Regions from separate parts of the Lysinibacillus sp. NPDC097195 genome, predicted to be linked through region 4. Evidence: riboswitches for the same ligand, from Rfam matches in the RefSeq annotation. Region 4 holds a riboswitch; each other region holds the start of a gene.

Region 1 (4,853 bases), 150 kb from region 4:
AACGGTACACCTGTTTCAAGTTGAGAGCGCATAATACGTTTCATAATATCAATCGCAGGTACGACTTCCCGACTTAATAAAGGATTGGCAATACATGCTGCATATTTTTCACGGAAAGAGCCTTGCCCTTTTTGTTCATCATAATAATCCTCCAGTGAGAAGCCCATCACTTCACGCACTTCATGAGGATCAAATAAATGCCAATCTTCACGAGCTTCGACCGCTTCCATAAAGATATCTGGTAAACATAATCCGGTGAAAATGTCATGGGCACGTAAGCGCTCGTCTCCATTATTTAAACGCAAATCTAAAAAGGTAAAGACATCCTTATGCCAAACATCTAAATACACGGCGATAGCCCCTTGACGTTGACCAAGCTGATCCACCGAAACAGCTGTATTATTAAGTTGTTTGATCCATGGTAGCACACCACTTGACGCGCCTTTAAAGCCTTTAATAGAAGAGCCACGACTACGGATTTTCCCCATATACACGCCAATACCGCCACCATATTTTGATAATGTTGCAACATCTGTGTTTGTATCATAAATACTTTGTAAACTATCATCCACAGTATCAATAAAGCAACTTGAAAGTTGACCATGCGTTTTTCCAGCATTAGATAATGTCGGTGTCGCCACTGTCATATATAAATTACTCATTGCCCAATACGATTCACGGACTTTTTCTAAGCGATTTTCCGTTTCATCTTGCATCAATGTCATGGCAATGACCATCCAACGCTCCTGCGGTAATTCCACTGGTGTTTTCGTATAATCACGGACAACATAGCGATCCATTAATGTTTTTAAACCGATGTATGTAAATAGCTCATCACGGCTCTGTTCAAGATAGGATGCAAGTTCCGCTAGCTCTTGTTCACTATACTTTGTCGTTAAACATGCATGATAAAGACCTGCCTCTGTATAGCGTGCAAGCTGCTCCGGAAAGACTTTATAAACGTCTTCCTTTGCAACACCACGGTTTGTAGCAAATTGACTATATAATTTTTCTAAGTAAATTTGTGCAGCGACAAATGTCCAATAGGGCTCTTCTTCATCGATTAGACTAAGTGTTTGTAAAATCATCGCATCCGCCCAAGCTTCAAACGTAGCCTCTTCATTTTTACGTAGCCAACGATCCGATAATCTTACAAAGCTTTCAAGCTCATCCTCCGTGTAACTTTTCTTCAACTTAGCCATGTGCTGTTCAATTTGTATTGTCATCTTTACATTCTCTCCCTTTCTCAACAGCCAACACATCAAAAAAGCGATTACACACCATAGTTCGGTTGCGTAATCGCTGTAAAATTGGAAATGGAAATGAAGGATATGTACACATCAAAGTGGACAAATCTCTCGCTTCCACTTCTCAATCCCCGAAGATGTGTTGCTGTCTTGAACAACTCGGCAGGTCTCCTGGCTCATGCTTCACTCAAATAATGGCCTTCCCGTTTTTTCACAGTGGCATGTTCATTATTTGTCAGCATTTACAGTTGCGGGGACAGCTTCGGCTTTAGATGTCTCTATTTCCGAATTCCCTTTTAAACCATACTGGTACCGCTTGTCCAACATACTATATATTGTGTTTCAATCTCTCAATTAATCTAACATATTGTGTTTCTCGTTTCAATAGGTGTTTTGTCCCTTGCAATTTTAAAAATCTTACTTTTGCTCGAAGCAAGCCCTATTCCAATGCAGTTTTACACAGTTTCTCAAAATTTCGAGTAAAAATTTTTTGTGCTAATTGCTCTTTCTGTGGATCAATTCCGAGTAAAATAACGGCACAAGGTCCTGCAGATTTTGCCATATCCAACGAACTTTTAAGTGGTTGCTGACCAAAAAGTCGTGAAAATTCAGCTTGCAGTCCTTGCGATCCTACCGGCCACACTTGTTGGACAATTTCCTCACGCCATGCATGATAAATGGGCTGAAGTTGGGCGACATCTTCAGCCTGTTCAAGCACTTCTTGGCCAACGAGTGGCACACCATATGTGTACCAACTTAGTTTTCCACGTTCAAATGATGCCCTTTGTTGGATTTCGCCTAACATTGTCACCGATAAGCCCGATTGCAGAGTCGGCATATTGGATTCTGAACTTCCTGTTATAGGTGGACAATCCATCCCTACTTCATCAAAAACTTGCTCAAGTCCTGCGATATAGCGCGACCATGCTGCATCTCCTGAAAAATTAGCAAGTATGATGTGACTCGGTATGGCATTTGCTGCAAGCTGTTCTAAAAAAGTAACACGCGCTGTTAAATAAGCGGTTAAAGTATCTGATGCACAGACGACATCTTGTGGCTTCTCACCAATTGCTGCCGCATTGTCTGTAGTAGCAATTAAGTGTCCTATTTTTACGGCATTCCTCAATTCGCTCGACCTGCCTTACGAACAAACACTTTTGACAGCACGGGTATAACAACTGCCACAATTAGAAGGTTAATGACCGTTGCCATGAAAATACCCGGCAAGGATGCCCAGAAAAAAGCTGGACTAATGATAAAATAAAATGGCAGTGGTGCGATTATACCATTTAAGACAAGTGCTACGGGCCATTTCAAAAAATGCATCCCTTTTTTATGCATAACACCAAATAGCCATACGACCATAAACATTTCAACTGCAATAATAATATGCAAAGGTCCATAAGGAAATCCAGCTGTTAATGCTGTAATAAAATGCCCGATTAGCCCTGCTACGCCCGCTAACACAGGTGATAAAAATACTACGCCGATAAATGCCGGTGCTGAGTCCAGGGCAGCCGTCGATACAAATGACGGGATTTTAATTACTGCTCCGATGGCGCAAATCGCTGCAACCATGGCAGTTAAAGTTATAGTCATTAATTTTTGTCGATTCATTCCATTCCCTCTTTTCTAGAAATAATGAAAGCCCATGCCTGAATGACAAAACGTCACATACAACATCATTTGATGCGTTCAGCGATGCCATACCAAATACGATCGACTCGCTGTGCTTGGGCAAATAACGCTTGGTACAAGCGACCACAAGTGTCACGCAACAGTCGTGCTTGTTTTTCCATTGGCACAACACCGCGCCCCATATCAGTAACAATAATATACAATGGACATGTTTCCTCAAACGTTTTCAGTCTTTCCAAAATTTGCTGAACAAGCATTTCATCGTCCTCAAGATTATGCGTTATCAGCCATTGTTCTAAGTTTTTAATAATAAGGGCATCACAGTCAGGAACAACATCTGGCAATATGCCATCCAATATTGCCACATCCTGCTCCGCCAGCAATTGCGTTACATAGGCGTTTTTTCCGTTATAGGCTCCTCCGATAAAGACATGCATCTTGCTCCCTCCTTCCAAGCCGCTTTGGAAAATGTTAACGTAAACATCCTATCATGCGGTACTTGATACGACCAGAAAGGCTTTTGCTGTGGTGCAAAAGCGACAAGCAATGCACGCACGACACCTCCATGCACAACAAGATAATAATCGTCTTCCTCTTTTGGTAATGCTAAAAAACCTGTTACTACACGCTGGCAAAACAAATCGAAGCGCTCTCCATTTGGTGGAGATGTGTTTAGTGGGTCATCTAGCCATTTACAGTAGCGCTCGTCCGTTTTTAATTCGTCATATGTTTTACATTCAAAGTCACCGAAATTAGTCTCTCGAAATCTAGCATCAGCCATATAGCGAGCATGTGGAAAATAACAACTCGCTGTTTGTTGACAGCGTCGTAAATCACTACCGTAAACTTTCTTGACAGCAAGATCGACAATAGGCAGTGATACTATTTGTGCTAATGGAGAATCTGTCCAGCCAATATAACGCTTTTCCATGTTTTCTTGCGTTGGTGCATGTCTCATTAAGCGCACAGTAACAATGTCAGCCATAGCACAACCTCCATTCCTTCAATTGATGCTCCGAGTAAATCTCCTGATACACCGCCAAAATTACGCAATGTAAACTGACGAAATAAAATAAACGCGACGATTAAAACAGCCATTAATACAACAGGTAAAATTGACAGACCGGTCACAACCAATACAGTGCAATAAGCAAGTACAAGCGTCATCAGCATAAAGCAAGTCAATGTACGGTGGTTTAGTTGCGTCTTAAAAAAATAAGCAAGTCCTTTTTCTTTTGAGCACTTTAACGATAAAAAATAAAAACTCATCCCTACTCGTGTCAGTAAAGGGATAAAAACAAGCATCCATAAGGCGAACTTGTCCTGCACTATAAGCTCATGTAGCACAACAAATTTCCCTAATACTAAAAATAATACAGACATGACGCCAAACGCCCCTACACGAGGATCGTCCAAAATTTCAAGACGCTTTTCACGATCCCGATAGGAAAAATAAGCATCTCCCATATCGATAAATCCGTCCAGATGCAAGCCCCCTGTAAATAACGCAAATAACCCTACAATGACAAATGTTAATAAAATTTCACTGCTTGCTGTCCAGGTCGTTAAACTATAAATAGAGCCAGCAACAATTGCTCCCATCAATGCCCCTACCCATGGCAAAAAAGCGAACATCCCAGTAATCGTACTTTTGGATAATGGAATTTCCTTATGTACAGGCAAAACTGTAAAAAATTGAAATGCGAGTAATACGCTATGCCATATAGTTTTCATCGCCTTGCCCTCTTCCTATTAATTTTATTTCCACTTCTTTACGATACCATAATTTATTTCGTATGCCTCTTCAGCAACTGAAACCAACCATTGATGTAATTGACCGAGCATTTGTCGATACAATTCGACTTCATCATTGTCGTAAGGCGGTTCATCGAATAGTTCGTTAGAAACAACAAAAAGCGTCACCTTTTTGTCAAGTAACGTCTGTACTGAACTTTTCATGATTTGTAG
Region 2 (4,853 bases), 280 kb from region 4:
CAAACAAGCAACATTTCAAGGTGAGGTTTTTAAAATTCGTCATGATGGTACACAGCGCTTAACTTTTATCAAAGCTTTGCAAGGAACATTACATACTCGCCAAGACTTCACATTTGGTGATGTGACAGAAAAAATAACAGAAATTCGTTTATATAATGGGCACCGTTTTGAAACAACACAAAAAGTTCAGGCGGGAGAAATATTTGCCGTCAAAGGGCTAAGTCTAGCAAAAATCGGCGATATTTTAGGTGCTACACAACCCTCTCAACCGTATGAGCTGGTGCCTACGTTACAAGCTAAAGTACAATATGAAGGACAACAGCATATAAAAGAAGTTTTACAAGTATTCCGTTTACTTGAGGCAGAGGAGCCTTCCTTACGCGTTGTTTGGCATGAAAGATTCCAAGAAATCCATGTCCATATCATGGGTGTTATTCAACTTGAAGTATTAACTGAAGTTTTAAAAAATCGCTTTTCTTTTGCCCTTACTTTTGGTGAACCTAAAATATTATATATGGAAACAATTGCTTCGACCGTAACAGGCTATGGTCATTTTGAACCATTAAAGCATTATGCCGAAGTCCATTTATTAATGGAACCCAATAGCCGTGGTACAGGCAATACATTTGTCAATGCATGTCATGCGGATGATTTATCAGTTGGCAACCAACGCCTAATTGAAAAACATCTATTTGAGCGTGACCATCATGGTCTTTTAACAGGCTCCCCCGTTACGGATGTATGCTTTACTCTTTTGACAGGACGTGCGCATATTAAGCATACGGAGGGAGGCGATTTTCGCGAAGCCACTTTCCGTGCATTGCGCCAAGGGCTAGAACAAGCTGAAAATATATTGCTAGAGCCTTATTACCGCTTCAAAATGAAAGCATCAAATGATTATATCGGTCGTATGATGAACGATATCCAGCAAGCTAACGGCACTTTTGATGCGCCAATTTTAACCGAGGATCAAGTAATGTTAACTGGTCGTGTACCTGTTTCAACATTTATGCATTATAGTACTACCTTTGCCGCTTATACAAATGGCAAAGGCTCATTATCATTGCAATTTGATGGCTATAATATATGCCATAATAGTGATGAAGTAATCTCACAAATGCAATACAATAAACAAGCAGATCCTGACTATACATCCTCAAGTATTTTTTGTGCAAAAGGAAAGGGTTACTCCGTTCCTTGGAATGAAGCGAAGGCTGCGATGCATTGCTTGTAAGCAGTGATAGATAAGTAGGAGGAACAATGGCTTGAAAAAGTTTCGTGGGAAAAAGCGTTATTTTCGGAATATGTGGCACAATGCAAATGTCGAGTGCTATGATTTAGACTTTGAAAAAGATAGTTGGTTTGATTTATGGCACACACATTTAGATTTTTATGGATATGGCAATAATGACTTAAAAATAAGAAGAGAACATTGTAAAGCGCATATCGCGTTGTATTTAGATTTATTAGGAAAGCTCCAAACACTCGATCAACCATATCAATCATGGTTGGAAATAGTTGATGAAGATGCTAGTTTAGATGCCGTCTATATTCATACACCTAACCCAAATGCGGATAATTTCCCTTTGAAGATAGACAATATCAATTGGCATTGTGCTGTTCCTCATTATTTGATAGATGTAATTGACCTAAATAAATTTACTATAGGTCAATATCAATGGAACTCAACTAACAATTACATTGTACAGTCTAAAAATATTGGCGTTGAACTATAAAATTAGTTAAAGTACCCATTGCGAGTAACATAAAAAAAGCAGTCGATATGCATTCGACTGCTTTTTTGATATTTAAATATAACATTTTTCATTCGTTTTTTAGTTTACCCTTTAGAAAAAGCTACAGCACTTTTTCCGTTTTTGCCATAACAGAATTCGCTGATTCCACCCTAATATAGCCATTATTAGTCGAAGAATCGATGACAACTGATCCAGGTTTACTTTTTAATATTTGTAATTGCTCAATTAATTGAAGGAATAGCTGATGACCGTTGCCTCGTGGATGCCAATGGTAATGATAGTCATTTAACTCTTTAACCTTTTTCACGAATTGGGCGTATTCATATTCGACATATTGTAGTAATGGCTGTACTTTATCATTTTTTTGTACTAATTGTGTCAAGTCCTCTAGATAGATTTGATAAAAACGCATAACCATTGAACACAATAAATCATTAACTCTGGCAGCACTTAAAATAGGCTTGGCTTCTAAATGTAGCCGCTCTAAATTAGGTTTAGCGCGAATGGAATCAATTCGTGTAATTAAATGATAGGCTTCTCCGTTTACTTCATAGACAATGGGATTTGAGGGCATATACATCATAAAGCCATTCTTTTTCGTTTTCAGCTCGTCCGCTACACATGCCTTAGCAAAGAGATGACCTTCATACATATCATTTCGAATCCAGATTATATCTTTATTATAAAAAATCTCATTAAATAAACGGTCGTTACGAAGGAGACCGTTTGCTAAAAACTGATCGACTAGAGATTCAACAGCCATTCTCGTTTTTGGTTCTTTAGCCATTTCAATGCGTGATTGTTTACAAATTTTCATATCTTCATTGTGTTTTTCCTGTGTTGTACATTCATGAATAGTTGGCATACGCGCACCTCTTTTCGTACATATTTTCCAAAACAACTGGTCGGATGACATAAAAATACGGATTTCCTGCTATGTAAGAGGAAATCCGTGTTATGGTTATCGTACTTAACCTTAGTCAGTCATCGAAGAACATCAAACATTGCTTCGAATGGAGTAGTCTGGCTCGATACCATTGCCGTTTACATCCATTGGTTTTAGTTATTTGACGTACTTTGACGAACAGAACATTCTGTTTTGTCAACATGCCACCTCCTATTCCTCGTAGGTTACTGGTGTGTACTCGTAACAGGCAGGTCTCCTGACTTATGGTCATTGCTCCTTTTCACCTTCCCGTTCTTTGACAGTGGTATTCGAAAAGTCGCTCACATTTACAGTTGCGGGACAGTGTCGGATTTACACCGACTTCCCTTTTCAGTAAATTGCACGCAATTTACACCTATTACTACACGCTATTTAGTTGTGAAGGAAGCGAGCACAACGCTACTTCCCTTGAAGACTATTAAAATATAATTTTAAAGTAGTATATTTCCAAAGTCAAACAACACAATATTTCCCATCTAGTAATGCACTTTGATTAACCCTACGTTTTTGCTACTTTCTTTTCCTATTTATCTCTAATTATGCCAAGAAACAACGAAAGGCGTGCGATTTTATTCGGCACGACTTTCCATTTACGTCATTTTATTGAGAAATCAATATGGCTTAAAACGCACTCCAACGAAATCAGGATGAAAATGATCGATGATGAACTATCTTTTTTAATAGGAGAAGAATTTAACTACCACCAAACCCGCTGCACAATAAAGATCCACCGGTATCCATATGAGCCATCCTATCGTCCCATATAATCTTATATAAAAATTATTTGGTAGTATTTTTAAAGCTACTTTTGTATTTTCTACAAGTTCATTTTGTTGTTTTACCCCATCAGAATTATTTTCAACTTTTAATGCTACTTGAGTTAAATTAGGATTATTAAAATCAACTGCTAAAAATGCATATTGAGGATTTAAAATCGACAATTTTACACTCCTTCTTATTATCCTAATTCACGTGTCATTCTGGTCTATTGTATTCTCAAGAAAGTAACAACATACCAGTATAATCAGCTCTTTTAACAAGTTTAACAATGCGTTGACCACCATAGTCGATATTGCTGTCGTTTCCTTACGTTATGCAAAGAACGACAAAATTCAATGTAATTAAGGGACAACCCTCGTCATAACATCCCCTTTTCTTAATAAATCCAATCCATAAATTTGTAATAATTTACATTTCGTCAAATATCATGCCATTTTCATCGCTTGAAAGAGCCTTTTAGCATAACTATCTGAAAAATGAAAACCATCTTGTTCCTTATAACATTCATCGACCATTTTCCCAGTCTTCATTACATAAATACGTTGACATAAATATGAAACCGCTTTTAAATCATGTGAAATAAATAAAATTGCCATATTTTTTTCTTTATTCAACTTCAGTAATAGATCGATAATTTCGCGTTGAGTCAAGCGATCTAAACTCGACACAATCTCATCACATACTAACAATTTTGGCTCAACTAAAATAGAACGTAATAAATTGATTCTTTGCTTCTCTCCACCGCTTAGCTCCGATGGTAATGCATATAAAATGTCTTTCGATAGTTTGACCATGTCAAGCATCTCATCGTAATGTGTGTCTGGCACTTTTGAATGATGTTGTAAAGGCTCACGCAATAGCTCTTTTACCGTCCACATCGGATTTAAGGCATTGCTGGCATTTTGAAAAATGATTTGGCAATCTTTATAAAACGCATGACGTTGTTTTTTGGCAATTTGTTGATTTTGAAAAAACACTGTCCCTTTATCAGCCGATTCAAGCTGCATAATAACTTTTGCTAACGTACTTTTGCCACTTCCGCTTTCACCAACAAGACCAACGATTTCGCCTGCTGCTACATTCAGATTGATATTCGTTAACACTTGATGGTCTGCTCGATAGCTTTTACTTATGTTTTCTAGCCGAAGCACAAAAACGCCTCCTAAAAATGATTTGCAACAAGCCGTTGCGTATACGGATGTTGTGGTTGCTGAAAAATTTCCTCCACTTGTCCCTTCTCCACAACCTCCCCATCTTTCATGACAACAATTGTATTCGCTATAGAAGCAGCCACCCCTAAATCATGGGTAATTAGCAAGATAGTTGTCCCTAATTGGGAATGGTAATTTTTTAATAGTTTCATAAAATCC
Region 3 (4,853 bases), on a different contig from region 4:
GCAAGTACATGGATAGGTCCTTGACAGTTGCTATCATAAATTTCGATTTCTGAGCCAAGAATTAGCGTTGTATCTTGAAAGCGTAGCCCACCTTCTTCTAACTCCGTGAGCTCCCCTTGTGCTATCATCATCTTCACTTCAGCTATTACTTCTGGTGAATGACAATCAATAATGCCGATTATATCGAGCCCTTTTTTTGCACTAGCCATCTCTAAAATTCGTGCTAACGTTAAAGTTTTGCTCCCTGTAATCTTCACAGCACGTCCATTCATTGTTCGACCAATATGAATATGTAAATCGCTATAATATTCATGAAACAATGCTAACAGCTCCTTTTACTTGATTGTAAAATGAAAAAACCTTACATTGCTGCAAGGCATTTTCAGACATTAGGATGGATGGTTTTGATGGTTGCTATTATCGGTCTCAAACGTACCTGAACCTTGGTTAGGCATTGTTGCAGCATCATAAGCAACTAAGGTAACACCGATTTGCTTTTCGAGCTCATTAATTTTTTCAAGTTGTGTGTGATCTAATTGTGCAAACTTTATTTCTTCCATGTTCATCACGCATCCTTTCAAAAATAACGTTCCCCGAACATCTCCCAACTATACAAAAAGTCTGAATTGTTTGAGTGACTGGCACTCTGATTTTACTTCGTTATTTATGTACCCTAATGACAGTACTACTACTCAAATTGTTTCAGAATTGTGTGAGTGACTGGCACTTAAATATATTAAATAAGGTTTTCCTGTTAGTGGATGTGTTTGGATATCGGCATTAACGCCAAAAACATCTTGCAGCAGTTTAGGCGTTAATACTTCTTCTGGTGTCCCATATTGTACAATACGACCTTGTTGTAAAACGTAAATGTAGTCACAGTACATAGCTGCCATGTTTAAATCATGTAAAGCAGCAACAACAGTTAAATGCAATGTTTGAATTAAATCCATTAATTGTAATTGATGCTGAATATCTAAATGATTCGTAGGCTCATCTAAAATTAGCACTTGTGCCTGTTGTGCTAGTGCACGCGCTACCATCACGCGCTTTTTTTCGCCTCCCGAAAGAGAACTAAAGCTACGTGTTTCTAAATGAGCAATACCCGTTTGCACTAATGCCTCTTTTACAATAGTGAAGTCTTCCTTATCATCCATCTCAAAAAGTTTTTTATGTGGTGTTCTACCCATGCTTACCAAATCTCTCACTGTAAAATCAAATAACACGGGCGTTTCTTGACTAACAACGGCTAACTTTTTGGCAATGACTTTACTTGATTGCTTTAAAATATCTTGCTCATGCAAAAATACAGTACCACTTTCTGGCCTCAATAAACGATACATATTTTTTAATAGTGTCGACTTTCCACTTCCGTTAGGACCGATTAAACCGACAAATTGCTTTGCTTTTATTTGAATACTTACATCTTCTAATATGCGTTGATCTTGAATGGAGTATGATACACGCTTCGCTTCTAATGTCATCGCTCCTAATCTCCTTCACCAAAAGAATAATTGTTACGGCGTAATAGCCAAATAAAAAATGGCCCGCCGCAAAAAGCCGTAATAATTCCGATTGGCATTTCTTCTGGAGCAATTAATACACGCGCAATCGCATCTGCCCACACTAAGAAAACTGCCCCTAACAATGCACTGATTGGGATGACATATTTATAATTAGATCCTACTAATAAACGTACGATATGAGGGATTATTAAACCAACGAAACCAATTGCACCACTTACTGCAACAAGCACACCTGTTAATAATGATACGAGCAGGATTAGCTGTATTCGGAACTGTTGTAAATTAACACCTAACGTGACTGCCGCCTCTTCCCCAAGTAACAATAGATTTAAATGACGATAATGTAGCCATAGCAAAACAAAGACGATTAGAAAAATTATGACGGGAATGAGTATATTACTCCATTTTGCTCCTGCAAGACTGCCTAGCATCCAATACATAACCGCTTTTATACCGCCCTCTTCTTTAGACATCATTAACATAAAATTAGAAGTCGCAGACAATATAAACGATACTGCCATTCCTGCTAGCAACAAGCGGAAGATAGAAATACGTCCACCAACCCGTGATAAGAGAAAGACCATGACCATGGCAATAAAAGAACCTAAAAATGCAGCTACCGAAAGTGCATAGATTCCTAAAAATGAAAATGCTCCTAAAATAATGACTGCCGTTGCACCGACTGTTGCCCCAGAAGAAATACCTAAAACATACGGGTCTGCAATCGAATTACGGACAAGGGCTTGCACAGCTGCACCAGCAATAGCTAAGCCTGCTCCAACAATCGCTGCAAGCAGTACGCGTGGAACACGAATTTGCCATATAATAATCTCCTGTGACCGACTCCAATCAGCCTCAATCGAATTTGGGAAAATCGAAATTTTCGACAGAATAACCTTCCATACATGTAATGGTGTTATCGATACCGACCCAATCATAATTGCCAGCGTCATGGAAGCAATTAATACTAGAACAAGGGTAATAGCAAAAAATATAAATTTTTTATTCATCTGTTTACTAGCTCCTAATCACTCAAAATAATGACGAAGCAAGCAATAAAAAAGGGTATTCTACGCAAGAATGCATAGAAATACCCTCGGCTAAACAAAGTCAGAAAGAATCCATCATTGTCCGTAATTGCTTGCATCCTCGTGGGCATTACAGGTATGAACTAAATGGCAGGTCTCCTGGCTTCGATTCATCGTATCTATAATTACCTTCCCATTCGAAAACAGTGGTGAATCATTATAGAACTCCTCGTTACAGTTGCGGGACAGCGTCGGACTTACACCGACTTCCCTTTTAAGTGGCGCTCATTAAATAAGCGTCACACCATTAGTATCTGAAATTTTAAAATTATGACGATTCTATCATACATAATTATCGTAGTCTATAGCTTCTTCCTTATAGGAATTATTCTTTCATCTTTTCAACTTCAGACAAATAATATTTCGCACAAAATCAAATCCATATTTTCTGCACATTTACTTGTTACATTAAAGACAATTAACTAGTAAGGAGGAGTTTCACATGATATTAAAAAGAAATTGGTTGTTAAGTTTAGTTGCTGTATTTGCTTTACTACTATTATCAGCATGCACTGAGGATGCATCGAAGTCGGAAACTGCTAATAATGACACAACAGATTCTCAAGCACAAACAGACAAAGGAGACGAAATGGATCACTCCACGATGAAACATTCAAGCTCAGGTGAAGTTCCGCCCACTTTAAAAACTGCAGAAAACCCTAAATATCCAGTTGGCAGTACCGCTATTATTAAGGAAGGACATATGGCAGGGATGGCAGGCGCACAAGCAACGATTGTGGGGGCATATGATACAACTGCCTATATTATTTCCTATGAACCGACGACTGGTGGAAAAAAAGTAGAAAATCACAAATGGGTAATACATGAGGAATTAGTGAATCCAGGTGAGGCACCTTTAGCACCGGGCACAGAAGTTAAGACAGATGCTGCGCATATGGAGGGTATGGAAAATGCTACTGTTCGTATTGATGAAGCAGTACAGACGACTGTTTATATGATAGATTTTCCATTAACAACGACTGGTGAAGAAATGAAAAATCATAAATGGGTTACTGAAGACGAACTAGCTTCAAAATAAAAAGAACAACCTCTGGGATTACTCCATCAGAGGTTGTTCTTTTTATTTGTCTCTACTAATTGCAAGTGGCTTTATGCCATTTATAACCGATGCCCCATACTGTCTGTAAGTAATCATCTACCTGAAAGCCACTTTTCCGCAATTTTTCCCTTAAATTGCGGACATGGGAATCAATCGTACGATCATCAATTGTTACGTTATATCCCCAAACCGTATTCATTAAATGTTCTCTTGAGAAAACTTTATTTTGATAATCAAGCAACAGCGCTAACATGGCAAACTCTTTCGGCGTTAAAGCAATAGTCTGTTGTTCAAAAGACACTTCAATGGAATCTTTATTTAATCGTAGCCCTTCAAAAAAAATGATTGTTTCTTCAGTTTTCGTTCTTCTTAAAACAGCATGTATACGGGCTAATAACTCTTCCTCATCAAAGGGCTTTAAAATATAGTCGTCTGCTCCGATAGTTAACCCTTTTACAATATCAGCTTGTTCTCCTTTTGCTGTTAACATAATCACTGGTACATCCCAAAACTTCCTTATTTCCTGACAAACCTGCCAACCATCCATATTGGGCATCATAATATCTAACAGCACTAAATCTACATGTTCTTCTTCTAAGTAGTTTAAAGCATCACTCACCGCTGACATGGCTATGCACTGAAAAGATGGCTCTAGATAAAGAGTTAGTAACTCTAACATCCTTGGTTCATCATCAATTAATAATAATGTTTTCATCCGTTCCTACCCCTTAAACAATAATTCAAAAGTAGTCCCTTTGTTTTCCTCACTCATAACGGTTACTTCTCCTCCATGTGCATGGACAAGCTCCCTCACAATGGCTAGTCCAAGTCCTGAACCACCATGTGCACGGGTACGAGATTTTTCAACCCGATAGAAGCGTTCAAAAATATAAGGTAACTCCTTTTTCGGAATTCCCTTTCCAGTATCTTTGACAATGATTTTTATTAAATGATGGTGTCTTTTCACCATCAAGTAAGTAGCATCTCCTGAGGAACAATAAGTTAAAGCATTATTTAACAGATTCAAAATAATTTGCTCCAGTCTTGCGGAATCGGCCATTAATGTTAAGCCCTTTTCACATTGAACAAAAAAGTGAATCTCCTTTTCCTGAAAGGCAGGATTTAACTTTGCCTCAATACTTGTCACAAATTCATCTAACTGCAGACATTCCTTATTAA
Region 4 (4,853 bases):
AGTACCGTCTGCATAGGCATAAGATAAATGCTGAATATCAAAATAAAGCTCTGTCATGAATAAAACCCTCCAAATAAAGTGAGGAATGTAAAAATAACCACAATTCCAATCCAATTTTTCTTGCTATAGCTGACGTTGTTTTGCCAGTAGACGGCGTCACCACCACGTGCTTGCATGGCATTGTTTAACTCGCGGCTCCGTTGAAACATTTCTGCAAATAATGCTGCAATAAGCATGGAAATCGACCGTAGCCATTGCATCGGTGATTGATAGCCGAGTCGAGCCTGTTGGGCAAGATGAATTTTTTGCATACTATTTAAAAAGATAAAGATAAATCGATAGGTGAGCTCTGCTAGTTCAACAAATAAAGCAGGCAGATGCCATTGTCGCAAGACGAAACAAATAGATTGCACTGACGTCGTTAAAATTAAAAAATATAAACAGCCGATACTGCCTAGCACAGTGAATAATAATTGCTGAGCTGTAAGTATGCTCTCATTACCGATAAAAATAGTCCACTGACTGACCGTTAATGCCCAAAAATAGGGAGGGAGAGCACTTGTATTTGGGGCTATGGAAATGACAATCGAGAGTAAACTTGATAGCAGAAAAAATGCAGGCAACAACAGTAGTTTTACATAATATTGCCAAGGGATTTTAGCGCCTAAAATGATAAAAGCACTCATTACAATAAATGCAATGAGTGAAATAAGTTCATCTCTTATGATTAAAGACAACAGCAGTAACCCTAAGGAAAATGTCATTTTTTCTAATGGATGTACAGACGCTAGTTTATTAATATAAGCATACTTATCAATAAGTAACATACTTTAACCCTCTTTATGCTTGCCGCGCATATAGCCTACGAAATAGCCAATAAAGCCAGCGCCAATCGCAGCTTGTAAGACGAATAATAAACTTTCAATCTCACCACTAGGTGGTTCCCACAAACTTTCAAACCATGGTTCATAGTCTGCATTTATTTCACCGATAGCTGCTTCAGCTTCTCCGTCTGCTCCACCAAATTCAGCACCTTTTTGAATAAAAAGAGGGATGATTGCTAACAGTACAACAATCCCAAGGAGCAATAAATTTTTTTTCATATTAATGTGCCTCCTTTGCTGACAATACACGTAAAGCTTTTAATTCGCTGACATTGTATTTTTTTAAGAAATTCATGACAATGACGGTTAAAATACCTTCACTAATGGCTAATGGAATTTGTGTTAGCGCGAAAATCCCTGCGAATTTAGTGAATGAAGCCATAAAGCCTCCTACTTCAGAAGGGAATGCTAGTGCTAATTGAACTGAAGTGACAACGTATGTACCTAAGTCCCCGAGCATCGCAGCAAAAAAGACAGCAAGTGAGAACGATAGGCCAATTTTTTGCGAACCTTTAAAGACGTAATAAGCGATAATCGGTCCTACAATCGCCATGGAGAAAGCATTTGCCCCTAAAGTTGTAATACCTCCATGCGCTAAAAGTAATGATTGGAACAATAAGACGATCGTACCGATGACACTCATCGCTAATGGTCCGAAAAGCACTGTCCCAAGTCCAACCCCGGTTGGATGTGAACAACTTCCGGTAACAGAAGGTATTTTTAAGGCAGATAAGACAAATGCAAATGCGCCTGATAATCCTAGGATCATTTTCGTTTCGGGATTTTCATCAATTGTTTTACGAATCGAACGCAATCCTAAAATGATGAATGGGATGGAAATGATCCACCAAAAAATCGCCCATTCTATCGGTAAAAATCCTTCCATAATATGCATAGCAAATGCGCGCTTTGGTACTAGTAAACATGCTAGTAAGAAATAACTAAGTTTCCAAAAAGATAATTTCACAATCTCTCCTCCTTAACAATTCCCATTGATTGTAGCGTGCGCAATAAAAAAAGCACTTCTCCAGTGTGGAAAAAGTGCATAGCTGAAAAAGCAAATCGATTTGTCATTTGCCAAGCCGCACACCTATCCTCGTAGGTTGAAACGATCACGTTTTTTTCGGCAGGTCTCCTGGCTTTAGTTCATCATTTTATAGGGTCTTCCCATCCTTTGGACAGTGACATTTTCTATAAAACTCCCTAGTACAGTGGCGGGACCGCGCCGGACTTGAACCGGCTTCCCTTTTAAGCGAAATGGCTACACTTCGCACCGAAAAAAGATGAAGTTGTGAGTTTTCACGACAAAGTGTAACATGTTTTTCCAGTCATTCGCTATCCTTTTTTTGTGAAAAATATTTTTACTTATAGAAAATTAAGATAAATGTAAGAGAATAGCGAGCAATTTCAACGGAATATTTGTTGAAATTTTATTAAAAATCTAATAAATGAAAAAGAACTGTTGAAAAGTATAAAAATAATAGGCTATGATAGAAATAGTTTTCCAATCATTTTATAAACTTTTATGTAAAAATTTCATATAGAAACATCATTAAGTGCTCGAAATAGTTCGAGATAATAGGGAAATCGGTGCAAATCCGGTACAGCCCCCGCTACTGTAATAGCTGATGAAATCGCAATGCCACTAAGAAACTGGGAAGGCGCGAAAGTAAAAGGAAGCTTAAGTCAGGAAACCTGCTTAGTTGATGGCATGCAAACTTTTCGGAGGGAGAAGTGGAGCGAGAACGGATATATGTTTATTCGTTTTATTTGGCTTCTACAAAACCTTTACTCTTCGACATTGAGTAAAGGTTTTTTCTTTTTCCAGTAAGTCAATAAGGGGAGAAAAACAATGACAACTTGGAATTTAGAGGGAATGAAAACCCATCTTTTTATTTGTAATGGTAGTAGTTGTATGAAAAAAGAGGCGGAGGAAATTACGTTAGCCATACGTGATGAAATCGAGAAATTATCACTCGATAAAGAAATACATACGACGAGAACACGTTGTAATGGCAGATGTAAAGATGCTTGTGTCGTTATAGCCTATCCACAAGGCAATTGGTATCGTGTGCCAACAGTAGAACACGGTAGGACACTCGTGCAAGATTTAAATCATGATTCTTTACATAGTGAGCATGTTTTTACATTGACGGAAGGTACGCTGAAACGAACACCACAAACAACAGCGATTAAAGGCATCGATAAGGTGAAAGAGGGGTAACAAATGGCGCAAAAAGGAAAGATTTTTGTTGTAGGTTTTGGACCTGGAGATTTTAAACACATTACGACACGAGCTGTAGAGGCATTGCAACAAAGTGAATTTATTATCGGCTATAAAACGTATGTTGAGCTTATTCAAGATTTAGTCAGTGCAAAGTCTATTGTAAGTACCGGTATGACCGAAGAAGTATCACGCGCTCAGGAAGCGGTTCGTCAAGCCGAGGCTGGCAATATCGTTGCGGTTATTTCAAGTGGAGACTCGGGCGTATATGGTATGGCTGGACTGGTCTATGAAGTACTCATTGAGCTTGGTTGGACGGAGGCCTCTGGGGTTGAAGTCGAAATCGTACCTGGTATTTCAGCTATTAATTCATGTGCAAGTTTACTAGGTGCCCCGATTATGCATGATTCGTGCACCATTAGTTTAAGTGACCATTTAACACCTTGGAATTTAATTGCTAAGCGTGTGGAAGCGGCGGCGATGGCCGATTTTGTTATTGCCTTATACAATCCGAAAAGCGGTCGCCGGACACGTCAAATTGTTGAAGCGCAACGAATTTTGCTTGAATATCGTTCGCCGGATACACCTGTAGGACTTGTGAAAAGTGCCTATCGAGATCGTCAGGAAATTACGATGACGACATTAGCAGAAATGCTCGACCACGATATCGGCATGTTAACGACGGTTATTATTGGTAATTCATCGACATTTTTCTATGACAATAAGATGATTACCCCGCGAGGCTATCAGCGTAAATATACGCTTGGAGAGGAAAAACAGCCTTTACGTCCACATCAGCGTTTAAAAGAAGAAAATGAACCGTGGGCGATGAATCAAGAAACAGGTACAGCACGCCATGACTTCGCTGCAGATCCAAATGCAGGACGCATTAAGAGCAGTATCGCGATTAACCCTGTAGCAGAAGCGAAAAAAACATCGTTAGAAATGGCAGCAACGGCACTTGCGATGGTAAAAGGGACAACTGATACAAAACCAACACCCAAATTGGTTCAACAAAAGATAGAGTCTATTTTTGAACTAGCTGTTAGTCCTGGGGTGGCAAATAAATTTTTCACGCCACAACAAATGATGACATTAGCTGAAGTTGTAGGGGAAGAAGGGACGATGGAATATACACCAGACCATCAAATTCATTTGAAAATTCCAACGACAGACCCTGAGACTATTACAGAAAAATTAACTGCAGTCGGTTTTTTACTCGCACCGATTGGCGATGTACTGTCATTAAAAGCTTGTGATTTCTGTTACGGGGAGAAGGCTGATTCTATTCCATATGCTGAGGAAATTCAAGAAAAGCTTGGTGGCTTGTCGTTGCCGAAAACTTTAAATATTGGCTTTAATGGCTGCGGCATGGCTTGTTATCGTGCAGTATTTGACGATATCGGTATAGTCTATCGAAAAAGTAAATTTGATGTTTTTATCGGTGCAAAACCAGTAGGACGCACAGCTCATGCCGCACAGCCTGTTGTTGAGGGGCTAGAGCCTGAGCTATTAATTCCGCTTCTTACAGACATTATTGAGGAATATAAGGCTAATGCTCACCCAAATGAGCGCTTGTTTAAATATTTCAAACGGGTGAAAAAAATATTGCATTTTACGTATCAAGATATGTCATCAAAAATAAAAGTAGAGCCAGCTCCGTGCGGCGACTAGTGAGGAGAAAAGTAATGAAAGCAATTTTATTTATTGGCCATGGTAGCCGTTTAGCAGCAGGAAATGATGAG

What was found. Region 4 has a riboswitch for cobalamin ahead of ACIQXI_RS03700 (energy-coupling factor ABC transporter permease). Riboswitches for the same ligand answer to the same signal wherever they lie in the genome.
Region 1: linked by a shared signal. The riboswitch ahead of ACIQXI_RS04460 (ribonucleoside-diphosphate reductase subunit alpha) and the one ahead of ACIQXI_RS03700 (energy-coupling factor ABC transporter permease) in region 4 are both predicted to bind cobalamin.
Region 2: linked by a shared signal. The riboswitch ahead of ACIQXI_RS05260 (hypothetical protein) and the one ahead of ACIQXI_RS03700 (energy-coupling factor ABC transporter permease) in region 4 are both predicted to bind cobalamin.
Region 3: linked by a shared signal. The riboswitch ahead of ACIQXI_RS21090 (FecCD family ABC transporter permease) and the one ahead of ACIQXI_RS03700 (energy-coupling factor ABC transporter permease) in region 4 are both predicted to bind cobalamin.

The regions. Positions count from the first base shown of each region.
Region 1 is NZ_JBIWDP010000001.1:878,186-883,038, reverse strand. Features, by position in the region: gene ACIQXI_RS04460 (ribonucleoside-diphosphate reductase subunit alpha) at 1-1,226, opposite strand, end outside; cobalamin riboswitch at 1,391-1,579, opposite strand; gene ACIQXI_RS04455 (hypothetical protein) at 1,687-2,373, opposite strand; gene ACIQXI_RS04450 (ECF transporter S component) at 2,370-2,864, opposite strand; gene ACIQXI_RS04445 (bifunctional adenosylcobinamide kinase/adenosylcobinamide-phosphate guanylyltransferase) at 2,930-3,322, opposite strand; gene ACIQXI_RS04440 (histidine phosphatase family protein) at 3,274-3,870, opposite strand; gene cobS (adenosylcobinamide-GDP ribazoletransferase) at 3,843-4,619, opposite strand; gene ACIQXI_RS04430 (bifunctional adenosylcobinamide kinase/adenosylcobinamide-phosphate guanylyltransferase) at 4,644-4,853, opposite strand, start outside.
Region 2 is NZ_JBIWDP010000001.1:1,012,265-1,017,117, reverse strand. Features, by position in the region: gene ACIQXI_RS05270 (GTP-binding protein) at 1-1,234, shown strand, start outside; gene ACIQXI_RS05265 (hypothetical protein) at 1,266-1,736, shown strand; gene ACIQXI_RS05260 (hypothetical protein) at 1,858-2,622, opposite strand; cobalamin riboswitch at 2,894-3,077, opposite strand; gene ACIQXI_RS05255 (hypothetical protein) at 3,381-3,644, opposite strand; gene ACIQXI_RS05250 (ABC transporter ATP-binding protein) at 3,909-4,634, opposite strand; gene ACIQXI_RS05245 (ATP-binding cassette domain-containing protein) at 4,646-4,853, opposite strand, start outside.
Region 3 is NZ_JBIWDP010000009.1:30,993-35,845, reverse strand. Features, by position in the region: gene ACIQXI_RS21105 (endonuclease Q family protein) at 1-272, opposite strand, end outside; gene ACIQXI_RS21100 (hypothetical protein) at 390-560, opposite strand; gene ACIQXI_RS21095 (heme ABC transporter ATP-binding protein) at 693-1,484, opposite strand; gene ACIQXI_RS21090 (FecCD family ABC transporter permease) at 1,490-2,536, opposite strand; cobalamin riboswitch at 2,687-2,878, opposite strand; gene ACIQXI_RS21085 (YdhK family protein) at 3,057-3,653, shown strand; gene ACIQXI_RS21080 (response regulator transcription factor) at 3,709-4,389, opposite strand; gene ACIQXI_RS21075 (ATP-binding protein) at 4,396-4,853, opposite strand, start outside.
Region 4 is NZ_JBIWDP010000001.1:732,036-736,888, forward strand. Features, by position in the region: gene ACIQXI_RS03685 (energy-coupling factor ABC transporter ATP-binding protein) at 1-57, opposite strand, end outside; gene cbiQ (cobalt ECF transporter T component CbiQ) at 54-827, opposite strand; gene ACIQXI_RS03695 (energy-coupling factor ABC transporter substrate-binding protein) at 831-1,103, opposite strand; gene ACIQXI_RS03700 (energy-coupling factor ABC transporter permease) at 1,105-1,851, opposite strand; cobalamin riboswitch at 1,993-2,177, opposite strand; cobalamin riboswitch at 2,423-2,601, shown strand; gene ACIQXI_RS03705 ((2Fe-2S) ferredoxin domain-containing protein) at 2,737-3,108, shown strand; gene cobJ (precorrin-3B C(17)-methyltransferase) at 3,112-4,782, shown strand; gene ACIQXI_RS03715 (sirohydrochlorin chelatase) at 4,797-4,853, shown strand, end outside.